2 regions of the Alteromonas sp. ABH4_456 genome follow, and region 2 is predicted to be linked to the other one. Evidence: riboswitches for the same ligand, from Rfam matches in the RefSeq annotation. Region 2 holds a riboswitch; the other holds the start of a gene.
The links. A riboswitch is a leader RNA that binds a small molecule or an ion and turns the genes downstream of it on or off. The one in region 2 is predicted to bind thiamine pyrophosphate.

Region 1 (11,251 bases), on a different contig from region 2:
GGACGTTTTCTTTGCTGTACAGCACATCACAGATTTCCGCCGCGTTCCCGGAGTCGGGCCGGAGCGATGAGCCTGGTCTGTGACCGCCTTTTACCAGCACCTGATCGCAGCCTGAAGCGATAAGCTGATGTGCGGCAGCCAGTTCATCTTTGGCTTGCCGTAACGTAAAGCCTGTCAGCCAGGCCAGCTCACCATAGTTCGGTGTGATAAGCGTGATGTAGGGCAATAACCCGGCGATAGCATCAAACGATAAATCACCAAGCTTACTCTTTGATGATGTCTGTAGTACAGGGTCCCAAATCACCGGAATTTGCGGATATTCAGACAGTTTCTTAATAAGCAACCGGATCTGTTCATCATTCGCCAGCGCACCCACTTTTATTACCGCAGGGATCTGTGGCTGAAAAGCGACTTGCAGCTGTGCCGAAAATGACGCCGGTGATACCGGAGAAACGTGCAGCACACTGTCATGAGTTTGCGCGCTGACCAGCGAGACCACACTAAGCTGGTGGACAGCAAAACATTGCAGCGCACGCTGGTCCTGCTGTAAGCCGGCGGCGCCGGAACTGTCGGTGCCGCCAATGGTTAAAACACGGGGTAACATTATTCGCCCTCAGCAACGGCAGCATCAACGTAGAGAGCGCGGCCGGAGGCAGAAAACTTCTTCGCCATATCGGCCATGCCCTGTTGCTTCGCTTCTTCCGCCTGTGCATGGTCACGGACTTCCTGAGAAATCTTCATGGAACAAAATTTCGGACCGCACATGGAGCAGAAGTGCGCCACCTTGCTTGAAGCTTGCGGCAGGGTTTCGTCGTGATAGGCGCGGGCGGTAAACGGATCCAGTGCCAGATTAAACTGGTCTTCCCAGCGAAACTCAAAGCGGGCTTTCGACATGGCATTGTCGCGTATTTGTGCGCCCGGGTGACCTTTTGCCAGGTCTGCTGCGTGGGCGGCAATTTTGTAAGTAATCAGGCCCTGCTTCACATCTTCTTTATCCGGCAGGCCAAGATGCTCTTTGGGGGTGACGTAGCAAAGCATGGCACAGCCATACCAGCCAATCAGTGCTGCGCCGATCCCGGATGTGAAATGGTCATACCCCGGGGCGATATCCGTTGTCAGCGGACCGAGGGTGTAAAACGGTGCGCCATGACAATGAGATAACTGCTCATCCATGTTCTCTTTGATCAGGTGCATAGGCACGTGGCCCGGACCTTCTATCATCACCTGAACGTCATATTCCCACGCGATAGCTGTGAGTTCGCCTAAGGTGCGCAGTTCGGCAAATTGTGCTTCATCGTTGGCGTCGGCAACAGAACCCGGGCGCAGGCCGTCACCCAGTGACAGACTGACATCGTATTGAGCGCAGATTTCACAGATTTCGCGGAAATGTTCATACAGAAAACTTTCCTGATGATGATACAAACACCATTTCGCCATAATGGCACCACCACGGGACACGATACCCGTAATGCGCTTAGCGGTTAACGGTACAAAGGGTAAGCGCACGCCGGCATGGATAGTAAAATAATCCACCCCTTGCTCTGCCTGTTCAATCAGGGTGTCACGAAAAACCGGCCAGTCGAGATCTTCAGCGACGCCATTGACCTTTTCCAGCGCCTGATAAATGGGCACTGTGCCAATGGGGACCGGGCTGTTACGCAGTAGCCATTCACGGGTTTCGTGAATATTGCGGCCGGTGGATAAATCCATGATGGTGTCAGCGCCCCAGCGTGTGGCCCAGACCAGCTTTTCCACTTCCTCTTCAATGGACGAGGTCACCGCGGAATTACCGATGTTGGCATTCACTTTGACCAGGAAGTTTCGCCCGATAATCATCGGCTCAGCTTCAGGGTGGTTGATGTTGGCCGGAATAATCGCCCGGCCTTCTGCGACTTCACGACGCACGAACTCGCCGGTGATTTCCGCTGGTATGTTTGCGCCGAAGGCTTCTCCTTTGTGCTGCTGGTTCAACAGTTCATTTTTGATCGCAGCGCGCCCCATATTTTCGCGGATCGCGATGTATTCCATCTCCGGCGTCACTATGCCCAGGCGGGCATAGTGCAATTGCGTTACTACCTTGCCGGCAGCGGCTTTACGGATGGTATTTTTCGCCTGAAAACGAATGGATTCTGAGGTGATGTCTGCATCCCGCGCCTGCGTATAGGATGATTCAGATGCGGCAATGGCTTGCGTATCGCTTCGTGCGTTAATCCACTCAGCGCGGCAATGCGGAATGCCTCTGGTCACATCGACTTCACAGGCCGGGTCGCCAAATACACCGGAGGCGTCGTATACGGGAATATCCGGATTAATTTCTTCTTCCTGCCCGCTGATGCGGGTAGGAGACTGGGCAATCATCCGCATGGGCACACGAATGGACGGGTCAGACCCTTCTTCGTACTGGCGGAAAGAATTAGGAAAAGCTTCACCTTTCAGTGATTGTATAAATGTTTGTGCCTGCTGGCGTTTCTCGCGTCGTGTTGACATAGCATTTGTTCCTTTACGGGTGATAAATGCTTGTCAGGAGTGAGTATACAAGGGGCAACACCGGCAAACAGACGGTCGTCTGTTGTGATGGTGGAACGGTGTTGCTGCTTGTTCCCTTCGCAGGTATTAGCCTGATCAGGTTCTACGGATCCCGCAATGCGGTCTCAGCTTGCTTTCATGTGAAAGACGAAGCACTCCGACAAGTTCTGTTTTTACTATAATCATGGATTAGAAAAGAAAACAAGCTTTGTCTTAACGACAGAGTTGGGGCTTTCAACGTTGCAACGCAGAAAGCATCTGGTTCATATCTCCACTTTCTTGTACTCTTCCAACAGATTTTCATGTCCGGAGCACCGGATTTTGCTGTTCGGTAAAGAACAGGCAAACACCACTTACTACAGAGATATCCTATGACATTGTGGGAACTTAATACCAAACAGCAGGCATTAATCAGCTCGGTTAATTCAGACCTGGCTGAGAATGTGAAAGAGCGGCTTTCTGAAATGGGCATTCAAGTTGGCAGAGATATTCAGTGTGTCAGAAAAGGCCCGCTGGGTGGGCCAATCGTGATGCAACTGGGTGGCAGTGTGTTTGCTATCGAAGAAAATCTCGCCGCACAAATCGAAGTTGAAGTGCGTAGCTAACGCTCACTTTTCCGCTGTCGCCAGTAACAGGATACCCTTTTTTCATGCAACGCATTTTAATGGTCGGAAAGCCCAATTCCGGTAAGAGTCTTTTATTCAATCAATTAACCGGTCTGCGACAAAAAGTCGCTAATTATCCCGGTGTTACCGTGGAAGTTAAACGGGGTCAATGTCAGGATTTTGAAGTGGTGGACCTGCCGGGCACTTATACGCTTCGTGGCCTGAGCCGTGATGAAGAAATCGCAATTAAAGAAATCACCGCATCGGTAGAACGTGACGATACCTCTCTGGTGGTTTGTGTACTTGATGCCACCCGTTTAGAGCGCAGTTTAGTGCTGGGGCTGCAGGTGCAGAAACTGGCAAAAGCCAACAATAAAGCTGTACTCTTTGCCCTCAACTTCATCGACGAAGTCCGCAGGATCGGCGAAGATATCGACACAGAGGCGCTGAGTAAAGAATTGGGCAGTCCGGTAATGGCACTGTCGGCAAGAACCCTGGACGGGTTACACGAATTTAAGCAGACCATGCTGTCTGTTGCCAGAGCGCCGTCAGGTCATGTCCCGACGACATCCCTGGCAGAGGGGGAGTCTGCGGTAAACCAGAGTCAGGCACTGGCTTCAAAGTACGGCCTGCAACTGGATGTTGTGCTGAAAAATCAGAACAGCGTCGACCGCTTCCTGTTAAACAGCTGGACCGGCTCTCTGGTATTCCTCGGCGTCATGTTCGTACTCTTCCAGAGTATTTTTACCCTCGCAGCCCCCCTGATGGACGGCGTGGAAACGCTGATCGGCAGCGCTGCTGAAGGTGTCAGTGCCATTACGCCGGAAGGGATTGTTACCGACTTTTTTAACGACGCTATATTCGGCGGTTTAGGCTCTTTCCTGGTGTTTGTACCGCAAATTATGGTGCTGACATTCATCATCGGCTTGCTGGAAGACAGCGGTTATCTCGCCCGTGCGGCGCTGATGTGTCATCGCCCGTTAAGCGCTGTGGGTTTATCAGGCAGAAGCTTTATTCCTTATCTTTCGGGTCATGCCTGCGCCATTCCTGCCATCATGGCGGCCCGTACTATCGAGTCGCCGCACAAGCGTCTTATCACCATGCTGACCATCCCGCTGATGTCCTGTTCAGCCCGTTTGCCGGTTTATGCCTTGCTGGTAGCGGTACTGGTGCCGGAAGACGGTACTTTCCTGGGCATTTTTGGTCTGCAGGGGGCTGCCTTCTTCGGCCTGTATTTCTTCGGTATTATTACGGCCCTGATTGTCAGCCAGTTTCTGTCGCGATTCTTACCGGGAGATCTGCAAGAGTCAGACATGCCGTTCATTCTTGAATTACCCACATACCGCTTGCCACACTGGAAGCCGTTGACTTTCCGCGTTATCGACAGCGGGTTGCAGTTTGTCCGCCGCGCTGCACCGATTATTTTCGTGGTGTCGGTGGGGATCTGGATCCTGGGTTATTTCCCGATGAGTTCGACTCTGGAAGACAGCTGGCTCGGGCAAATCGGCCATGTTATCCAGCCTGTATTCGAGCCGATGGGGCTGGACTGGCGTTACGGCGTGGCAATACTGATGTCGTTCCTCGCCCGTGAAGTCTTCGTCGGCGCGCTGGGTACATTGTTCGGTATGGATGACGCTGAAGACAATGTGGATGGTCTGGCCGGACGTATTCAGGCTGACGGACTGACAACCGGCGCCGGCCTTGGTCTGGTGTTGTTCTACGTTGTGGCGCTGCAATGTGTGGCAACCGTTGCCATGCTGAAAGGTGAAACCGGCAGCAATAAGCTCGCCTGGGGCCTGTACGTCGGATACGGTATCCTGGCCTACGTTATCGCCGTACTGGTGAATATGTTGTACTGAGTTTGGCAGGGTTGGAAACAACAAAGCCCGCTTCAAAAGCGGGCTTTTGTTTTGATATCTGCTGCCGGTGGCTGTTTAGCTACACCAGCGCGTTCTGACTGACTTCCATACTACGTTTGTACATGGCAAGGGCGCCGGTGGCATCCTGCTTGCGCTCGCGGATTTCTGCCAGTGCAATAAGATCCTGCTGGTTTTCATGCAGTTTGATGGCTTTTAACAGCACTTTCTCTGCAAGTATGTCGTCGCCGGCGTTCAGCGCTAACTGACCCAGACAGGAGAAAAGAACAGGATTTGTGTCGTCCTGTTTTATCCACTGTTCCAGTGCGCGGATAGCATTTGCCGGATTGGGAATACTGATTTGCGCCATGTAAGGAAGCAAGATCGGATCAGGGCCCTTCTTCTGCCACTCAACCAGGCAGGTTTCTGCTTCTTTGTGCATGCCCTGTTCCAGCAATTGCTGTGCGTAAGCTGCGCGGCAAGCGTTGTCTGCACGGGCTTTGCGGGGCATGCTTTCCCAGTGTTGCTTCAGTGCATTGGCACCTTGCTTACTGGCAATTTCAGCAAACTTTCCTTTCGCTATTTTCTGCGCCCACAGTACGTAATCGTCTTTTAATGGTTTGCGCCATTGCGGCAATACTTCTTCCAGTGACTGCCACTGACCCAGTTCACCCATAGCACGGGCCTTAAGCCGGATAACCTGCGGGTTCTTCTGCGCTTTTTCATCCAGTTCGTTCAGCTTGTCCAGTGCATCCTGCTGGTGTCCCTGTTCGAGATCGAGCCTTGCCAGTGCAACATGGGCGGCTACTTTCGCGTTATTAAACTCTGCAGCGCGGTCCAGTAAATATCGTACCCGTTCCGGTTCCTTCAGCGCCTTGGCCACCTGTGCAGCAGCCAGAAAATTCACGCCGTCGAAATCGCCGTCAGTGGTATCCTGCAGTGCTTTTTTCGCCGCGATGAAATCGCCTTCAACCATTAACTGAAGACCATTGTAAAAACGGCGCTGGCGCTTACGGCGGGAAAGTCCGCCAAACCATTGTCTTGAGCCTTTAAATAACCCGAGAGTGCGGGAAAGTAACCGCCAGATGATCCACAAAGCCAGCAGACTGAAAAAAACGGTAATACACAGGCTGACAACTGACATTTCAATGTGTAACTGACCCATGGAAATCAGCACATAGCCTTTGTCGCCAATAACCTGCGGCGCAATTAACATTGCGGCAAGTACCGCTATAACCAGCAGAATTGCATACACTAACCGTTTCATTGTGCTGCCTCTCCTTTGCCGTAAGCGGCTTTAACGCGGGATTCCAGCAAGCGTTGAAGCGGTGCCATAGCACTGAGTTCTTCCGGCAGGTTTTCCTGAACATTGGCTTCACCAAGGGCATCCAGGGTAGACAGTGCGCCATTAATTTCCGGTGCATCAGTATCAAATTTATCATTCAGCAGGGCTTTAGCGTTTGCAACCGACTGTTGATACAGATTGTCTTCACCGCTCATAGCAGCAGACTGTGCCTGCATGATTTGCAGTTTAAGCTGCTCTTTGTACAGCCACATTTCTTCAGCAGTCATCATAGGTGCAACAGGCGCATCAGTGCGTCGTACTGAAATAAAATCGTCAACAATAGAATGCCAGACTTTCGCCAGATTACTTTTCCAGTCGTCTACCGATTCAGACAGCGCTTCCTTGCCTGTATTTTCATCCGGACGGGTGAAGGTTTTTAACGGCAGCGCGTCTACCTGAGACAGGAAACCTGACAGGGTTAATGCAAGTTTAACGGTGTCCGTGCGGTTAACCTGACGCAATGTCTGAATGTCCTGTGCAATCAGCCCGCGCACCGGGATCACTGACGGATCGGAAAGCTCTTTTAAACGCTGGTCGGCATTTTCAAGCAGCAGCACTGCGGTATCTGTATCCTCTTCAAGCCACACTTTACGGCCGGCCATGCGCACCAGATAATCCGCTTCAGCCAGCAACCAGTCTGAAGGGCGGCGGCCTTCCATTTCACCTAATTGTGATAGCAGTTGTTCGGTTTGCAATTGCAGGGACTCTGTTTTTTCCGTCAGGCTGTTCACCGTGCCGGCAAGTGCCTGCTTACTTTTTTCCAGTTCGATAAGCTGACGCTGGAGTTGCGCATTTTCATCGTTCAGGTTGCCCAGTATTGCCTTTTGCGCCGACTGCTCGTCTGCCAGTGCGCTCTGACCACTGTCTTTTTGCCACAGAAACCAGTAGCCCGCCGCTGCGGTACCGGCTGCAATCAACAAGGTGAGGATAATGACAATCCATAAGCCGGCGTGGGACGGATGTTTGGAAGTAGTTTCAGCGCCGGCCTTGTCTTTGCCGGATGCCGTTGACGATGGCGTGATGTCTTTTTCTTCAGGCAACACCAATGTGGAATCCGTATTGTGTTTATCGTTGTCAGCCATGGTTTACTCCCAATTTTCCTTTATCCACGCACATAGCGTGTTGTCACTGGCGTCACTGCAAACGGCAACCTGCGTTGCACCTGAGGCGCTGATTTGTGCTGCTACTCTGTCGCTGACGGTCAGCCAGCGTTGCTTTCGCAACATGTTAGTATCATAAACGCGAAACAGCTGCTCTGCCATTTCGCCGCTGGTTGCCACTATGCCTGTAATCTGTGGCCACTGCCAATTATCTGTTTGTATAGGTTTTTCCAGCAACAGGCGCTGGTAGACCGCAAATTCTTCTACGTGGTTTTGCTGCAATAAGAGCGTGTCCCGCAAAGTGGTTCGACCACCTTGCCCTTTAATAATAACGATTTGTCGCCGGTTTGCACTATTGAGTTGTGATAACGCCAATAAACCTTCTGAATTTTGCTGCTCCGGTACTGCTACAGACAGGCCATATTCCTCAAGCACCCTGGCGGTTGATGTGCCTACCGCAAACCAGCGGGAGGGCAATACTGACAGCGGTAACGCAGATAACAACTGCGCGGCAAAAGCACTGGTCACGATGATGTAATCTGCAGGCTGCGTTGCAAGATGATGTGCAAGACGGCTACGTTCTTCTTCGCTTGAAGTGATGGTCAGCGGGGCGACACCAGAACATGAAATACCCGCCAGGCGAAAGGCTGCGACACTTTTCGCCAGCTTCTGCTCAGGGCGGGTAATCAATATCATAGGTTTAAATGATTAGTCGTGCAGGGCGCTTAAGATCTCGCCGGCACCCTGTGACAGTAACGATTCTGCCACTTCCACACCCAGCGCTTCTGCCCGTTCGCGATGTCCGGTTGCAGATGCATACAGTAAGGTTGCGCCGTCGACGCTGCCGACCATACCGGTCAGTGTGATGGTGTCGTTGGCCAGTGTGGCAAAACTGCCGATGGGTACCTGACAGCCGCCTTCCAGACGGGTATTCATGGCCCGCTCGGCATAAACCCGGTCTGCGGTATCTGCGTGGTTGAGCGCACCGAGCAGGGCAATCAGTTCGATGTCGTCGTTGCGGCATTCTATGCCGACAGCGCCCTGGCCTACCGCCGGTAAAGACAGTTCTGGAGACAATTCATGGTTGATGCGGTCCTGCATCCCCAGGCGGATAAGTCCGGCCGCGGCGAGAATGATGGCATCGTATTCGCCGTTATCCAGCTTCGCGAGGCGGGTATTCACGTTGCCCCGTAAGTCTTTAATCTTTATATCAGGACGATATTTACGTAACTGGCACTGGCGGCGCAGGCTGGACGTGCCCACGACTGCGCCCTGAGGCAAATCATCGATACTGGCAGCGGTATTCGACACAAAAGCATCGAAAGGATTCTCCCTGGGACAAATAGCGTGTAAACCAAAGCCTTCGGGAAATTCCACCGGTACATCTTTCATGCTGTGTACCGCAATGTCTGCACGGCCTTCCAGCATGGCCACTTCCAGCTCTTTGATAAACAGGCCTTTACCGCCAATTTTGGCCAGCGGCGTATCGAGAATTTTATCGCCCTGGGTGCTCATGGGCACCAGTTCTACGTGCAGGCCGGGGTGGGCCATCAGCAGTTGTTCTTTGACATAATCTGCCTGCCATAAGGCCAGCGCACTTTTGCGGGTGGCAATACGGATGGTAGTTCGGGAAACGGGTTGTTCACTCATGGGTAAATCCTGAAAAGCTTAGTCGAGCACAGTTTGCAGCCAGCGGCTGATATCCTGAATTTCCTGTACACATACATTATGTTGCATAGGATAGGTTTGCCAGGTCGCTGAAAAACCATTGTCTTCAAGTGCGGTATGGGCCATTTTTCCCAGCGAAGCCGGCACCACTTCGTCATGGATGCCATGGGCCATCATCACCGGCGTAGACTTGTTTACGTCACTGGCTTCTTCTGCCAGCTTGCCCGGTTTGCACATGTAGGTAGACAGCGCCATGATGCCTGCTATTTTATGCCGCAGACGGGTGCCCAGATGCAGCGCAATCACACCGCCCTGAGAAAAGCCGGCCAGCACCATTTTTTCATACGGAAAGCCGGCTGCATGCTGGGCTTCAAGTAGTGCATTTACCCTCTCTGCAGATTCGATGACGCCGGCTTCATCAGCGCGGTTATCGAGATCCATGGTTTTAATGTCGTACCAGGCACGCATACGCATACCGCCGTTGATGGTTACCGGACGCTCCGGCGCATGAGGAAACAGAAAACGTACTGGTAAAGCCGCCGGTATCTGCAGTTCGGGGACAATAGGGGCAAAGCCGTGTCCGGAGTCACCTAAACCGTGCAGCCAGATAACACAAGCCTGCGGGTTGTCACCCGTATTTGCTTCTACGTAGGGTAATAAGGCTTCTTTCATTATGTCGCTTCTGTTACTCAATTCTTAGCGCTATGCTACCATTGCCGTCTGAAATCACCACAACATGATGACAAAAAGCAAGATTATGGCTTCTCTACTTGGTAATTTGTTTATTCTCGCAGCCCCTTCTGGTGCGGGAAAGTCCAGTTTAATTAAAGCATTGCTGGAAAAGCATGACGGAAATCAACAATATCCCATGCAGGTGTCAGTTTCTCACACCACCCGTAAGCCACGGCCCGGAGAAGTCGACGGCGTACATTATCATTTTGTCAGTCATGAGCAGTTTGAAGCACTCATCGAGCAGGGCGTGTTCTTCGAATATGCTGAGGTGTTCGGTAACTACTACGGCACGTCCCGTGTGACCATTGAGCAAACTTTGCACCGCGGTATTGATGTGTTCTTAGATATCGACTGGCAGGGTGCCCGTCAGGTGAAAAAAATCATGCCGGATACCTGTGGCATTTTCATCCTGCCGCCTTCTACAGAAGTGCTGCGCCAACGGCTGACAAACCGCGGGCAGGACTCAGACAGCGTTATCGAAGGACGCATGCAGGAAGCGGTATCTGAGATGTCTCATTATGCTGAATTTGACTACGTACTGGTGAATGATGATTTCTCTGTGGCGCTGGCAGAATTAGAAGCCATTGTGTGTTCCCGGCGCCAGCGTACTGTTAAGCAGCAACTACGTCACAAAGCACTGATTGCAGATCTGGTGGGATCGTAAAAGATCTTGCTGATTAAACCTACAAAATACTAGGACTTGAAAGGCATGTGTTGTATACTGCGCGGCCATTTTGAGTTTTACGCTTTTATTCATTTTCGGAGAGATACATGGCACGCGTAACCGTAGAAGACGCCGTTGATAAAGTTGGTAACCGCTTTGACCTCGTACTGGTTGCAGCACGACGTGCTCGCCAGCTGGCAACCGAAGGTAAAGAAGCACAGGTTGATGTGCAAAACGATAAGCCGACGGTTACCGCTTTACGCGAAATCGAAGAAGGCCTGGTTACTGCCGATACGCTGGATCAAGATGATCTGCGTGATCAGGAAAGACAAGAAAGCGCGGATTTCGCTTCTGTAGCGAACATCCTGTCTGAGCAATAATCAGCGGATCGCTGCTGTCATTCAGACTATACAAACGCCAGTGAGCTTTTAATCGGGTTCACTGGCGTTTTGCTATTGGCATTCCCTACAATACTTCATTATTCTGTTTCTATTGGCTTTATTCGCAGGAAAGTTGTCTACACGTGTATTTATTCGAGGGTTTAAAACAAAAAATCTCTGAGTATCTGTCAGCAGAACGGGTTCAGCTGGTACAGGACAGCTTTGTTTTAGCTCATGAAGCCCATGACGGACAGATGCGATCCAGTGGCGATCCCTACATTACTCACCCTGTTGCTGTGGCCGGTATTCTGGCGGATATGCATCTTGATCACGAAACGCTGATGGCCGCGCTGCTGCACGACGTGATTGAGGACA
Region 2 (11,251 bases):
ACTGCAAACTGAAATGACTCAGTCTGGCGAAGTTGTTCGTTTTAACACTGAAGTTGTTAGCCTTGAAGGTGGTTCATCTGAACAGGAAGTTGTTCGTGTCGGTACCTTTAACTTGATCGGTGATCAAGGTTACTTAACGTATGACGTTGAAAATAAAGTTGTACAACCTCTGGGCCGTCAACCAGACAGTCACTATGTTGCGTCTGCTCAGGACCTGACAGATGCAAATTCAGGTTTGGTATCTTTCTATGCTGACCCGTCTCAAGGCGCAATCCTTGGTTTGCTTAAGCAAAAGGCGACCATGGCTGAGCGTTACCATGCAGGTGGTGTAGTAGGTTATGTAATCACTGGTATGCTGGCGATTGGTCTGTTAATCGGCGTATTCAAAATGATTCAGTTGGGTGCAGTTGGTGCGAAAATTAAGTCGCAACAGAAGAATCCAAGTAATCCTTCTACCAGCAACCCACTGGGCCGTATCCTGACAGTTTACAAAGAAAACAAAACTGTTGATGCAGAAAGCCTTGAACTGAAACTGGATGAAGCCATCCTGAAAGAATTACCGACTATCGAAAGCGGTATTAACGTTATCAAGATTTTCGCTGCAATCGCACCTCTGTTGGGTCTGTTAGGTACAGTTATCGGTATGATCGAAACCTTCCAAACAATTACTCTGTTTGGTACAGGTGACCCGAAAATGATGGCGGGAAGTATTTCAATGGCACTTGTAACTACTGCTCAGGGTATTATCGCGGCTCTGCCTCTGATCCTTACTCACAGCATTGTAGCTTCACGCAGCAAGTCAATTGTTCACATCCTGGACGAGCAAACAGCGGGTATCATCGCTGCTCACTCAGAGTCGGAGAAGGCGTAATATGTTATACCTGATTGGATTATGGGAATCAGTCAGGGATTTTATCGCTACCGGTGGTGACGTACTTTATTTCGTCGCCCTCGCGCTCTTTCTCATGTGGGTACTTATGATTGAGCGCTACTGGTATATCACTTCAGTATTTCCGACGGTGAAGAAAGACATCATCGCAAAATGGGATGCTCGTAGTGATACTACCTCCTGGTATGCGCATAGAATCCGTGAGGCATGGATTTCTCAAGCGTCAGATGATCTGAACGCGAGGATGCTAATTATCCGTACATTAGTGGCAATGTGTCCATTAATTGGTCTGCTGGGAACAGTGACAGGTATGATTAGCGTATTCGAGACTATGGCAACGCAGGGAACCAGTAATGCACGTTTGATGGCATCTGGTATCTCAATGGCAACAATCCCGACAATGGCGGGTATGGTTGCGGCATTGTCCGGACTATTCATCAGTTCTCGTCTCGAAGCAAAAGCGAAGTTGGCAAAAGAAGGCTTAGTTGATAGCCTGCCACATCACTAGAGAGAACGATTATGGCTCGAAAAGTCAGAACAGAAGAGGAAGAAGCTGCGATTGACATGACGCCGATGCTCGACATCGTGTTTATCATGCTTATCTTCTTCATTGTTACTACTGTTTTCGTTAAAGAAGCAGGCATAGAAGTAAATAAGCCTGAGGCGAGCCAGGCGTTTCTTCACAAAAATGCAAATATTTTCATCGCTGTTACAGAGGATGGAACTGTTTGGATGAATAAAAGTGAAGTCGCTGTGGACTCGGTCAGAGCTACGTTAGAACGATTGCTTACGGAACAGCCTACGGATTATGTATTTATCCAGGCTGACATCAAAGCCAAACATGGTGTCGTAGTCAAGGTTATGGACCAGGTTAAAGCTGCGGGCATCGATCGTATATCGGTTGCGGCGAGGGGTTAAGATGGTAAGGATAATTGTCTCTATATTATTAGGTGCGTTAGTTGCCTTTGGTCTGTTTGTTGTGATGGCAAAGCTCATCCAGAACTCTGGCAGACCAGCGGATGAGGTTGCTCCTGCACCTATTATCGATATTGTAATGCAGAAGCCGAACGACGATACACAAACACGTAATCGTAAACCGCCTCCGCCTCCGCCGCCACCCCAGCAGCCACCAAAAGTTCAACCTGTTGAACCTGAAGCTGCTGAGCCGGATAACTCAGGCTTTAGCTTGGCTATTCCAGCTATTGATACCGGTGGTGTTGGTGTAGATATTGGCGGTGTTGGTGCGATGCAACGCGATGGTGATGCTACACCAATCGTGCGTATCGATCCTAAGTACCCACCTGATGCTGCCCGTGATGGTCGCGAAGGTTGGGTAAAACTGCAGTTCACTATTAATGAACAGGGTGGTGTTGATGACATCAGTGTTATCGATGCAGATCCCAAGCGTATCTTCGACCGTGAAGCGCGTCGCGCGCTGAGCAAGTGGAAGTACAAGCCAAAAATTGTTGACGGTAAAGCGGTTAAGCAAGAAGGCATGTTCGTTCAACTGGACTTTAAACTGGAGCAATGATCATGAAACTACGTACATTTAAAATGTCCGCCGTTGCTTTGGTCATGGGTATTGGTGCTGCGATTGCAGCGCCAATGGCCGCAGCGCAAACAGCGCCTGCAGCGGCTAAACCTTCTGGCCCTGTACTGTGTCCTGGCTATGTCAAGGGTAAAACTACTCTTGTTGGCGAGCGTACCGGTAAGAAAGTTCAGGCTGCTTTTGAAGCCTACAATGAAGACCGTGTTCAGGAAGCTATCGATATCCTTAAAGAAGTAGATCCAAGTGACGACTTCGATAAGGCATACGTAAACCGCTTCCTGGGTAACCTGATTGCGTCTCAGGAAGGTAAGGGTGCAGAAGCATTCGGTTACCTTCAGTCAGCGGTACAAACTAAAGTACTGAATGACCTTGAGCACGCAGGCACGTTGAAGTTACTTGGTGACTTAAGCATGCAGGAGCAGAAGTTCAACGACGCTGTCACGTATTATGACAAGTGGATGGACTTTACCTGTAAAGAAGATGCACAGGTTTACACACGTAAAGCACAAGCATTGTATGAGCAGAAGAAGTTTAGCCAGGTTGCAGCAACTGCTGACAAAGCTATCAAACTGAATTCTGAAGCTGGCAAGCCAGACAAAAACCCTTATCTGTTGAAGCTTTCTGCTTTCTTCGAGAGCAAGAAGTATCCTGAAACAGTAAGCGTGGCTGAAGTGCTTGTTAACATGTTCCCTGAGAATCCAACTTACTGGGTTCAACTGGGTAGCTTCTATATGATGGTTGAGCGTTTTGATAAAGCTGTACAAACTCTGGATATCGCTTACACGGCGGGTTATCTTGAGAAAGACAGTCAAATCAAACAGCTTGCTTCCCTGTATGCAAATGCGGGTAATCCACATAAGTCTGCTGAACTACTGTCTAAGTATGTTAAGAGCGGCCTGCTGAAGAAAGATGCGGAGATGTATGCAAACATCGCTAACTCTTATCATCAGGCGAAGGACTATAAAGATGCGGCCAGTTATTACGGTAAAGCTGCAGAAGCAGATAGCGATCCTGAATATTATCGTAAGCAGGGTACTTTGTTACTCGTAGCTGAAGATTATAAAGGTGCTATCAAAGCTCTGAACAATGCTCTGGAACGTGGTGCTGAAGATCCCGCTAAGATTCACTTCTCATTAATGGAAGCGAACTTCTATATCGGTAACTACAAAGCAGCTTACGATCACATTCAGATTGCTAAGAAAGATAAGTCTTTACGCAGAAATGCGATGGCGTGGGAACCTTATATTAAAGATAAGGCTAAAAACCGCGGCATTAAGATTTAATGCTTAATTAGAATTAAAAAACCCTGCATCAGCAGGGTTTTTTGTTTCAGTACTTCTAATTTTATTTTTTGTATCCGGCCCGGAACCTGATTTCACACCTGACCACCGTCTTGCACCGACGACAGAAGTTGTTCACACCGGCGTCTCAGATCATTAACCATCTCTTTCTTACCTTGCAGGCCCGTGCGGTCCGCTAACTGTTTCAAAGAGTCACCTGCAGATAATCTGCGAAGTATTGCAGCTAATTCGATATCAGTGCCGGAATGGGCTTTATCAGCCATTTGGGTTAAATAATTCAGCGAGGAATATAAATGGTCGATACTCCGGCTGCCTTCAACGAACTGGCGGATCCTTAATAAATGGCGACTACGCAGTAGCGGGGGGATCTCATCGTTTTCTTCCAGTGCCAAAAGCTGGTCAATGGCTTCTTCTGCCCTCTTAGAGACCGGATTGACGACCAGAGCACTGATCAATCCTGATGCTTTGTCCGGTTTATTGCCCCGTTTTACAATGGTAAAACCATTAGTTACCCAGAATCTCAGTAACTGGTCTTCAGCGCCAAACGATGAGGTGATCAAATCAGCACCTTCAGTCTGGCAGGTGAAAATAATTTGCTTGAGTAACTTTGACCCGAGACCTTTTGACTGCCAGCCAGGACTCACCGCAATGCGGTTAATCCGCCTTATTTTCATGGATGCAAAATTAACATCAGTGCTCATTAAAGCCAGACTCTGTGCCGTCAGATGACCCTTTACACGACGTTTTCCTTCTGCAATATGCTCCGTGAGGGCTACCGGCGCAATGCTGCCTTCATGCTCTACTACTGCGGCAGCAATAATCTTGCCTTTCACAGTAAGAAGGTGGAAGTTGTTTTGAGGAGAGTCTGTCAGTCTTAACATGTCATCGGGACTACTCTGGTAATGCGCAGCAGTAAGCATTTCCAGAACCTGACGGAGTGTTGATGGTTCCATTTCTCTTGCCGGCAGGACAAGGTGCTCCGGTGAAACAGGTTCCCGCGGCTCGCCCGGTTCTTCACGGCTCAGCGGTTGTCTGAATGTCAGGTTCGATACCAGAGTTTCCAGCTGGTCGCCACCGCGCCATCGTACAGGCTCTGTCAGCTTTCTCACCGGAATATTTTGAGGCTGGAGAAACTTGGTTCTGAATCCTTGTCCACTGCCTTCATAACCGTCTATGGTAGAGCTTAAGATAACAAACGCAGGTGTTGATAATAAGCGCTGTAGCAGCGGCAGTGGCAGCGCTGCTGCTTCGTCTATGACGAGAACATCAATGTTATCTTCGGATAACAGCGGGTTGTCCGTAGCCATCCACTGCGCTCTGTTTCCGCTTTCGCATTCTAAGGACGCGAGTAATCCTGAGACAGAGGCTTGCGAATACGCTGTAACAGCTACATTTAACCCCAATTTCAGAAAGTGGGCGATAATTTTACCGGATAAAAAAGACTTCCCTCTGCCTCTGGCTGCCTCAATACAAACACACTTGTAAGTGCTGCAGTCATTCTGCGTGATCTCGTCAAACACCTTCTGCTGGGCAACTGTCAGTCTGTCAGACTCTGAAATGCGGGAAACTTCCACAGGCTGCGGGGAGGGTAAGTACACGCTGTCACGGCTGATCACGCCCGTCTCCGGAGTGTCTGTTAAAGGGCGCAGAATCTTATCGATATACACACTGCTATCCAGTGTTTCTCCGTAGCTTAAAAAATAGGGGCGGGTAACCGACGGATGATTGTGCCAGGTATCTGATGGCGGTGTCAGGAGTATTAGTGCTCCGGATACTTTTACTGTGCCGGCCAAAGCCGTCAGTACAGATGGCCTGAATTGCTCCGAGAAGTCGATGATGACTATGTCATACTCACTGCCTAAACACTGCCGGTATAAATTGAGTGGCGTGATCTTCGTTATCGTGGATTTTGCTGTATCAACAGGCCTGACATTAAGTTCGCCGGCAATGCAAACAGAAATACCTTCAGTCAGTGATGAGAGTATGCCTTCTACTGTGGTGGCAAGGTGATGCTTATCGCCATGGATCACCAGTCTTTGCCGGTGATAATCGCTGGTATTACAAAACAAGGGGACTGTAAGCCAGTCAGTCACAGTTGTCTGAGCCATTTGATATCATTTCACGTATAATCCAGCCGCTATTTTATCTATTGTTTACGAGGAATTCGAATGCGCTTTTTATCCCGCCGGCTTGTCATGCCCAATGATCTTAACTACGCCAATGCTTTATTTGGTGGCCGGGCGATGGAATGGATTGATGAGGAAGCGGCAATTTTCGCTATTTGTCAGCTGGAAACAAATTGTCTGGTCACAAAGCATATTGGTGAAATTACGTTTGAATCCCCGGCGTTACAGGGCGATATCGTTGAGTTTGGTCTGGAAACTAAATCGGTGGGGCGTACGTCGATTACGGTAACATGTCTGGTGAGAAATAAAGCGACCAAGAAAACCATATGTCTCGCTGATGATATTGTTTTTGTAACTCTCGATCCGGATTCCCGTACTCCGACGCCCCATGGTAAAACGATGGAGATATTGAAAGCACAAACAGAGGCTGAAATCCGCAGCCTGAACCTAAATGCAGAATAAGCTGTTAAAACAACCTGCTCATATGCTTTGATGCGGGTAAGCGGCACTGATCATTGATATCAGGCCGCTGAAACCCGCCAGCTCGTCACGATCTCTTCCAGCATCTCACTTTGCACCTTAGTCAGCGTATCCTGACTGTATTCAGGTGTTTCCTGTGAATTCAGCAGATTGAATGCGATGGTATGACACAGTGTGATCTGACCCGTCAGGTTGTCAGAGTTTCCATTTTCGTCGTTGCTGCACAGTTTCCACAATTGCTGATTCACTGCACTGTTAAAACCCCATCTCAGTAACATTAACGATGTGGTGCCATACAGGCAAACGCCGTATTCATCATTGATACGGTTAAGGAAAACGTCAAATGAAGGGCTTTCGTCCCAGTGAGTGACTGCGCCGTCGGAAAACAGACATTCGTCGTGAAAAATTAGAAACAGGGATAACGTGCCAAACAGTAAAAGTTGTTTGACCTGCTCAGTTTGGTCCTCGTTTAAGCGGTTAAAACCGAACAGGCGCTGAAAGATAGTCAGGCTCAGCAGCATCGCATCAGTGAGCAGGTTAACTTTATCAAACCGGCATTGAGAGGTTAGCAACTGCTGCGCCGCGAAAATTACGGCAAGATTCCGGATATTGCCGAGCCCGAGATTCCGGCCGATTGCCTGTTCAAGATTTTTGGGTACAGAGCCATAAACCGCTCTGCTGGCCTTGCTCATAACGTGGGCCTGAAAAATCGGATCTTTTTCAATCAGTGAGACCACATCCGCCAGCGTCATTGTTTCGCAGTCCATATTCAACAGAGACTGAATTGAATTGGGCAGGGGAGGCAGGTTCTCCACCACATTAATGAGATTACCGTTACCTTTTTGAAAACGCAGGCGGTTGCCAAGCTGGCGTAGCTGTCCTGCACTGATCCCGGCATGTTCCTTAAAACTGCGCTCAAAGGATCGGCGGTCAGAGAAGCCAAGGCGGGCGGCGGTGTCTTCCGTTTTTTCGCCACTGAGTAACCGGTGACATGACTGGTCATGAATGTACTCTTTGAGTAATGCGCTGAAGGAAATTGACTCTTGCCTTAACTGGCGACGAAAAGCGGACTCCGTCTGACCGAGTTGCGTCGCTACCCATTCCGAACGGATCCGTGCCGGGCTCGGGGCTTTGAGAAATGCTTCTTTAACCTGCTGTTTTAACGGCAAATCATTGCTGGTGTCGAGGTTTCCCGCCAGCATTTTTTTAATCGACTGAGAATAGTAAAACGACGCCTGTGTACACCACTTATTATCAAAAAACAGGCTTACAACGACTCCCTCATGTCTGATATCACCGCTGCTGACCGGCCTTAATAAGCTGACCGGTTGTTCGCCTGATGGCGGTAAGGTGACCGTGGTGAAGTCGAATTTTCTGCCGGCGAGGTGACGGCACAAAGCGAGGAGGAAATAACAGCGGAATTCGGTAAGAACAGGATGTGATGATGGCTGAAACCGGAGACAGGTTTCATTTCCGTCAGTTTTTACGGTCAATGCTGCACTGTTGCCCAGAATATAGTGGTAGTGTTTCCCCAGTACATGGAGTGCGTCATCAATATGCTTACTGGCCGTGAGATACACCACCAGATTACTCATTTTGTTGAAATCAAGATAGCCAATCAGGGAGCGGCCAATTGTCTCATTTTCACTGGCAGGACAAAGAGAGTGAAGAATAGACGCCAGTCCGTCATCGTCCATTTTCTCATTTTCTATTTGTGTGATGCTTTCGAGCATCGTTGTGTCATATTCGTTATCAAGTCCGTTATCCCTTCTCAGACTCAATAAAGCGCGGATGACTGCCGACCAGAAAAAACCGTGATACTGCACGTTTGCTCCCAATACCGGATCCCTTCAGTCAAGGATATAAGAATTACCTGTGCCTTGACAGAAAAAGGGTGAATTTTGTGTTGGTACAAATTTGTACCGGATTTCGTTCAGAAGTGTCCTGTTTTACTTGCGGGCCTCTCCCTATCATTACAACCGTCGACTCATTGGTGGAAACGTCACTTCCACAGAGTAGATTCGCCAAACCTGTCGTGAGGCAGGGACGGAAAGCCACGGGTCTTATACCGCCATAAGACAGCCGGGTTGCAGTGAAGTTGTTTAACTATTTTCAGGCACACACTGCTCAAGGAACATAAATGAAATTTAGCATCAAAACTGCAGCCCTGCTAACCGGCTTCTGTGCGGCATTCACGGCTAACGCCAACATTATCAGCAGCTACGATATCGACTTCGCTGCCCAGACTTTGACTGCACACCAACAAAGTGGCACGTCTAACTACGGAACCTGGACAAATAATGGCAGCGTACTGAACCTGCGTGAAAACAGCTGGTTCACACTAAACCTGGATGATGCTTTCGGGATCCAGAGCCTGGATTTAGACAATTCTGCTTCAGATATTTTGTTGTCATTTGAATTTCGTATGACGCCGGGCAACAACAATACTAATGCAAACCCTTACTCTGAGATTGGCGGGATCTGGCTGGCAGATTTCTCTGCCGGTGAACAGAATAACGATGCCAGCCGCACGTTTGCTCTGGGTGGCACACAGAATTTCGGTCTGGATGACTTTACTTATACCAGCGAACCAGCCTGGGAGACCTTCTCTATTACTCTGGATGATTACATGTCAGGACTTATTACCGACATCGTATTCATTAACGATTGTGATGCAGCCAGTGGTTGCGGAGATATGAAGGTTCGCTTCCGGAATGCCTCTATTACAGAAGTCAGTGAGCCAACCGCCATGTCACTGATCCTTCTGGGAATAGGGTTTATGGGATGGCGCACAAGACGCCAGAATCAGAAGGTCGCCTGACCTTCATTGCCCGCCACGTCACATCGCGGGCTTTTTTATTGCTTTTTCGGGGCTGCCGGCAACTTGACTAAGTCACTGAAGTTGTTAGACTGCCCTCGCTTAATTTGCGGACTCCGTAATAAGCATTAGGCCAAGGGGTGCCGTCTTTACGGCTGAGATCCATTCCATGGGAACCCTTAAACCTGATCCGGATAATACCGGCGTAGGGATGGTGATAAAAGCAATCTGAAAACCTCAATACCTGCCGTAAAGCCGGATCTTTTTGATGACTAAAGAGATCCTAATGAAAAAAAACGCAATTCTTCTCGCACTACTTGCACTGCCTGCTTTTGCTGATGACACAGCAGACATCGAACGTATTACCGTCAGCGGTGATTTCCGCACAGCGACTCTCGATCAACTCAGTGCCAGCGCTTCTGTGTTATCAGGCAACCGCCTGGACAGCCGTCAGGCTACCTATATCGACAATGTATTAAGTATTGCGCCGAATGTTAATTTTGCGGCCGGAGCATCCCGCGGACGTTTTATTCAGATCCGGGGGATTGGTGAGCGCAGCCAGTTTGCTGAACCGATTAATCCTTCAGTCAGCTTCCTGGTCGACGATTTTGATTTCTCCGGTCTTGCTGCAGCAGGTGTACTTTTTGATACACAGCAGGTAGAAGTTTACCGGGGACCGCAGGCGACAGTCTTCGGAACCGGTGCCCTGGCTGGTGCGGTTAAGATTGTCAGCAATGCCCCCTCAGAAGAGAGTGACAGTCATTTTGAATTGTCTGTGGGAAACACATCTTTCTTCCGCGCTGAAGGTGCCCATGGCGGACAAGCGTCTGATTCTCTGGCCTGGCGTGCTGCGTTTGTGCACAACAGCAGTGACGGTTTTATTGAAAATGACTTTTTGGGTGCCGACGATACCAATGGGATTCATGAGAATGCAGTAAGGCTGGGCACACTGTGGGATGTGACTGACAAAACATCCGTTGCGGTGGATTTACGCTGGTACGATATCAATAACGGTTATGATGCTTTCTCACTGGATAACAACCGTCACACCTTGTCGGATGAACCCGGCTTTGATGAGCAGGAAACTAAAGCGGTCAGCGCACATATCAATCATGAAACTGCCGGAGGTTTGCTGGAAATCATTGCGACTATGGCCGGTCATGATATCGCTTACGGCTACGACGAAGACTGGACCTACACCGGTTTCCACCCTTGGGGCTATACGTCCTTTGATGCATATTACCGGGATGTTTCCCAACAATCTGCCGAGGTGCGTTTTACTTCTGCAGAAGATAAAAAAATCTTCAATGACACTACGACCTGGGTTATCGGCGGCCGCATCAATCAGAGTGAACAGGATTTACTGCGTCAGTATACTTATGCTGACGGCGACTTTATCAGTACTTTCGAACCGCAGACAACAGCGGTTTACGGTCAGCTTGATACTCAGCTGACTCCGTCTTTATTGCTGACGTCCGCGCTGCGTGTTGAAAATTACGCCTATGATTATGCAGATAATGCGCAGGTGGTGTACGACGATGACACGACCATGACCGGCGGCAAACTGGCACTGACCTGGGATATGGGAGGGGACTACCTGTATGCCAGCGTATCCAGAGGCTACAAAGGTGCCGGCATTAACTATGATGAACAGGTTAGCCGCGAGCGCCGCTTCTTTGATGCGGAATACAACTGGAACTATGAAGCAGGCTACAAAGGCAAATTGTTTGTTCCTGAATTGACAGCCCGCGCAGCACTGTTCTTTATGGAAAGGGAAGATACCCAAATCAGCGATTTTGATGTTCAGGAACGTGAAGATGGTTCTGCCGCCTTTATCGACATTACAGCGAATGCCGATGTGGGCACAAATAAAGGTGCAGAACTGGAGCTTTCCTGGCAGGCAACGTCATCCTGGACAGTGCAGGCCAGCGCGGGTTACCTCAGTGCCACCTTTGAAGGTTACGAGACTGCCGACGGTGAATATGTCAGTAAGCAGCATCAGGCTCAGGCACCCAGATATACAGCGAACCTGTTCAGTGAGTTGTGGCTGACTGATTCTCTGGTATGGCGCGCTGATATGGACTTTAA

Region 1: another riboswitch for thiamine pyrophosphate. It lies ahead of thiC (phosphomethylpyrimidine synthase ThiC); the one in region 2 lies ahead of ACXAG2_RS08785 (TonB-dependent receptor).

The regions. Positions count from the first base shown of each region.
Region 1 is NZ_JBSWXO010000005.1:19,583-30,833, reverse strand. It holds gene thiE (thiamine phosphate synthase) at 1-604, opposite strand, end outside; gene thiC (phosphomethylpyrimidine synthase ThiC) at 604-2,487, opposite strand; TPP riboswitch at 2,583-2,696, opposite strand; gene ACXAG2_RS09435 (FeoA family protein) at 2,898-3,131, shown strand; gene feoB (ferrous iron transporter B) at 3,176-4,990, shown strand; gene ACXAG2_RS09425 (heme biosynthesis HemY N-terminal domain-containing protein) at 5,070-6,254, opposite strand; gene ACXAG2_RS09420 (uroporphyrinogen-III C-methyltransferase) at 6,251-7,414, opposite strand; gene ACXAG2_RS09415 (uroporphyrinogen-III synthase) at 7,418-8,128, opposite strand; gene hemC (hydroxymethylbilane synthase) at 8,141-9,082, opposite strand; gene ACXAG2_RS09405 (alpha/beta hydrolase) at 9,101-9,772, opposite strand; gene gmk (guanylate kinase) at 9,858-10,496, shown strand; gene rpoZ (DNA-directed RNA polymerase subunit omega) at 10,604-10,876, shown strand; gene spoT (bifunctional GTP diphosphokinase/guanosine-3',5'-bis pyrophosphate 3'-pyrophosphohydrolase) at 11,020-11,251, shown strand, end outside.
Region 2 is NZ_JBSWXO010000004.1:281,349-292,599, forward strand. It holds gene ACXAG2_RS08740 (MotA/TolQ/ExbB proton channel family protein) at 1-871, shown strand, start outside; gene ACXAG2_RS08745 (MotA/TolQ/ExbB proton channel family protein) at 873-1,397, shown strand; gene ACXAG2_RS08750 (ExbD/TolR family protein) at 1,409-1,807, shown strand; gene ACXAG2_RS08755 (energy transducer TonB) at 1,809-2,420, shown strand; gene ACXAG2_RS08760 (tetratricopeptide repeat protein) at 2,423-3,721, shown strand; gene ACXAG2_RS08765 (GNAT family N-acetyltransferase) at 3,814-5,847, opposite strand; gene ACXAG2_RS08770 (acyl-CoA thioesterase) at 5,908-6,327, shown strand; gene ACXAG2_RS08775 (helix-turn-helix domain-containing protein) at 6,387-8,171, opposite strand; cyclic di-GMP riboswitch class I at 8,359-8,440, shown strand; gene ACXAG2_RS08780 (hypothetical protein) at 8,486-9,166, shown strand; TPP riboswitch at 9,290-9,392, shown strand; gene ACXAG2_RS08785 (TonB-dependent receptor) at 9,450-11,251, shown strand, end outside.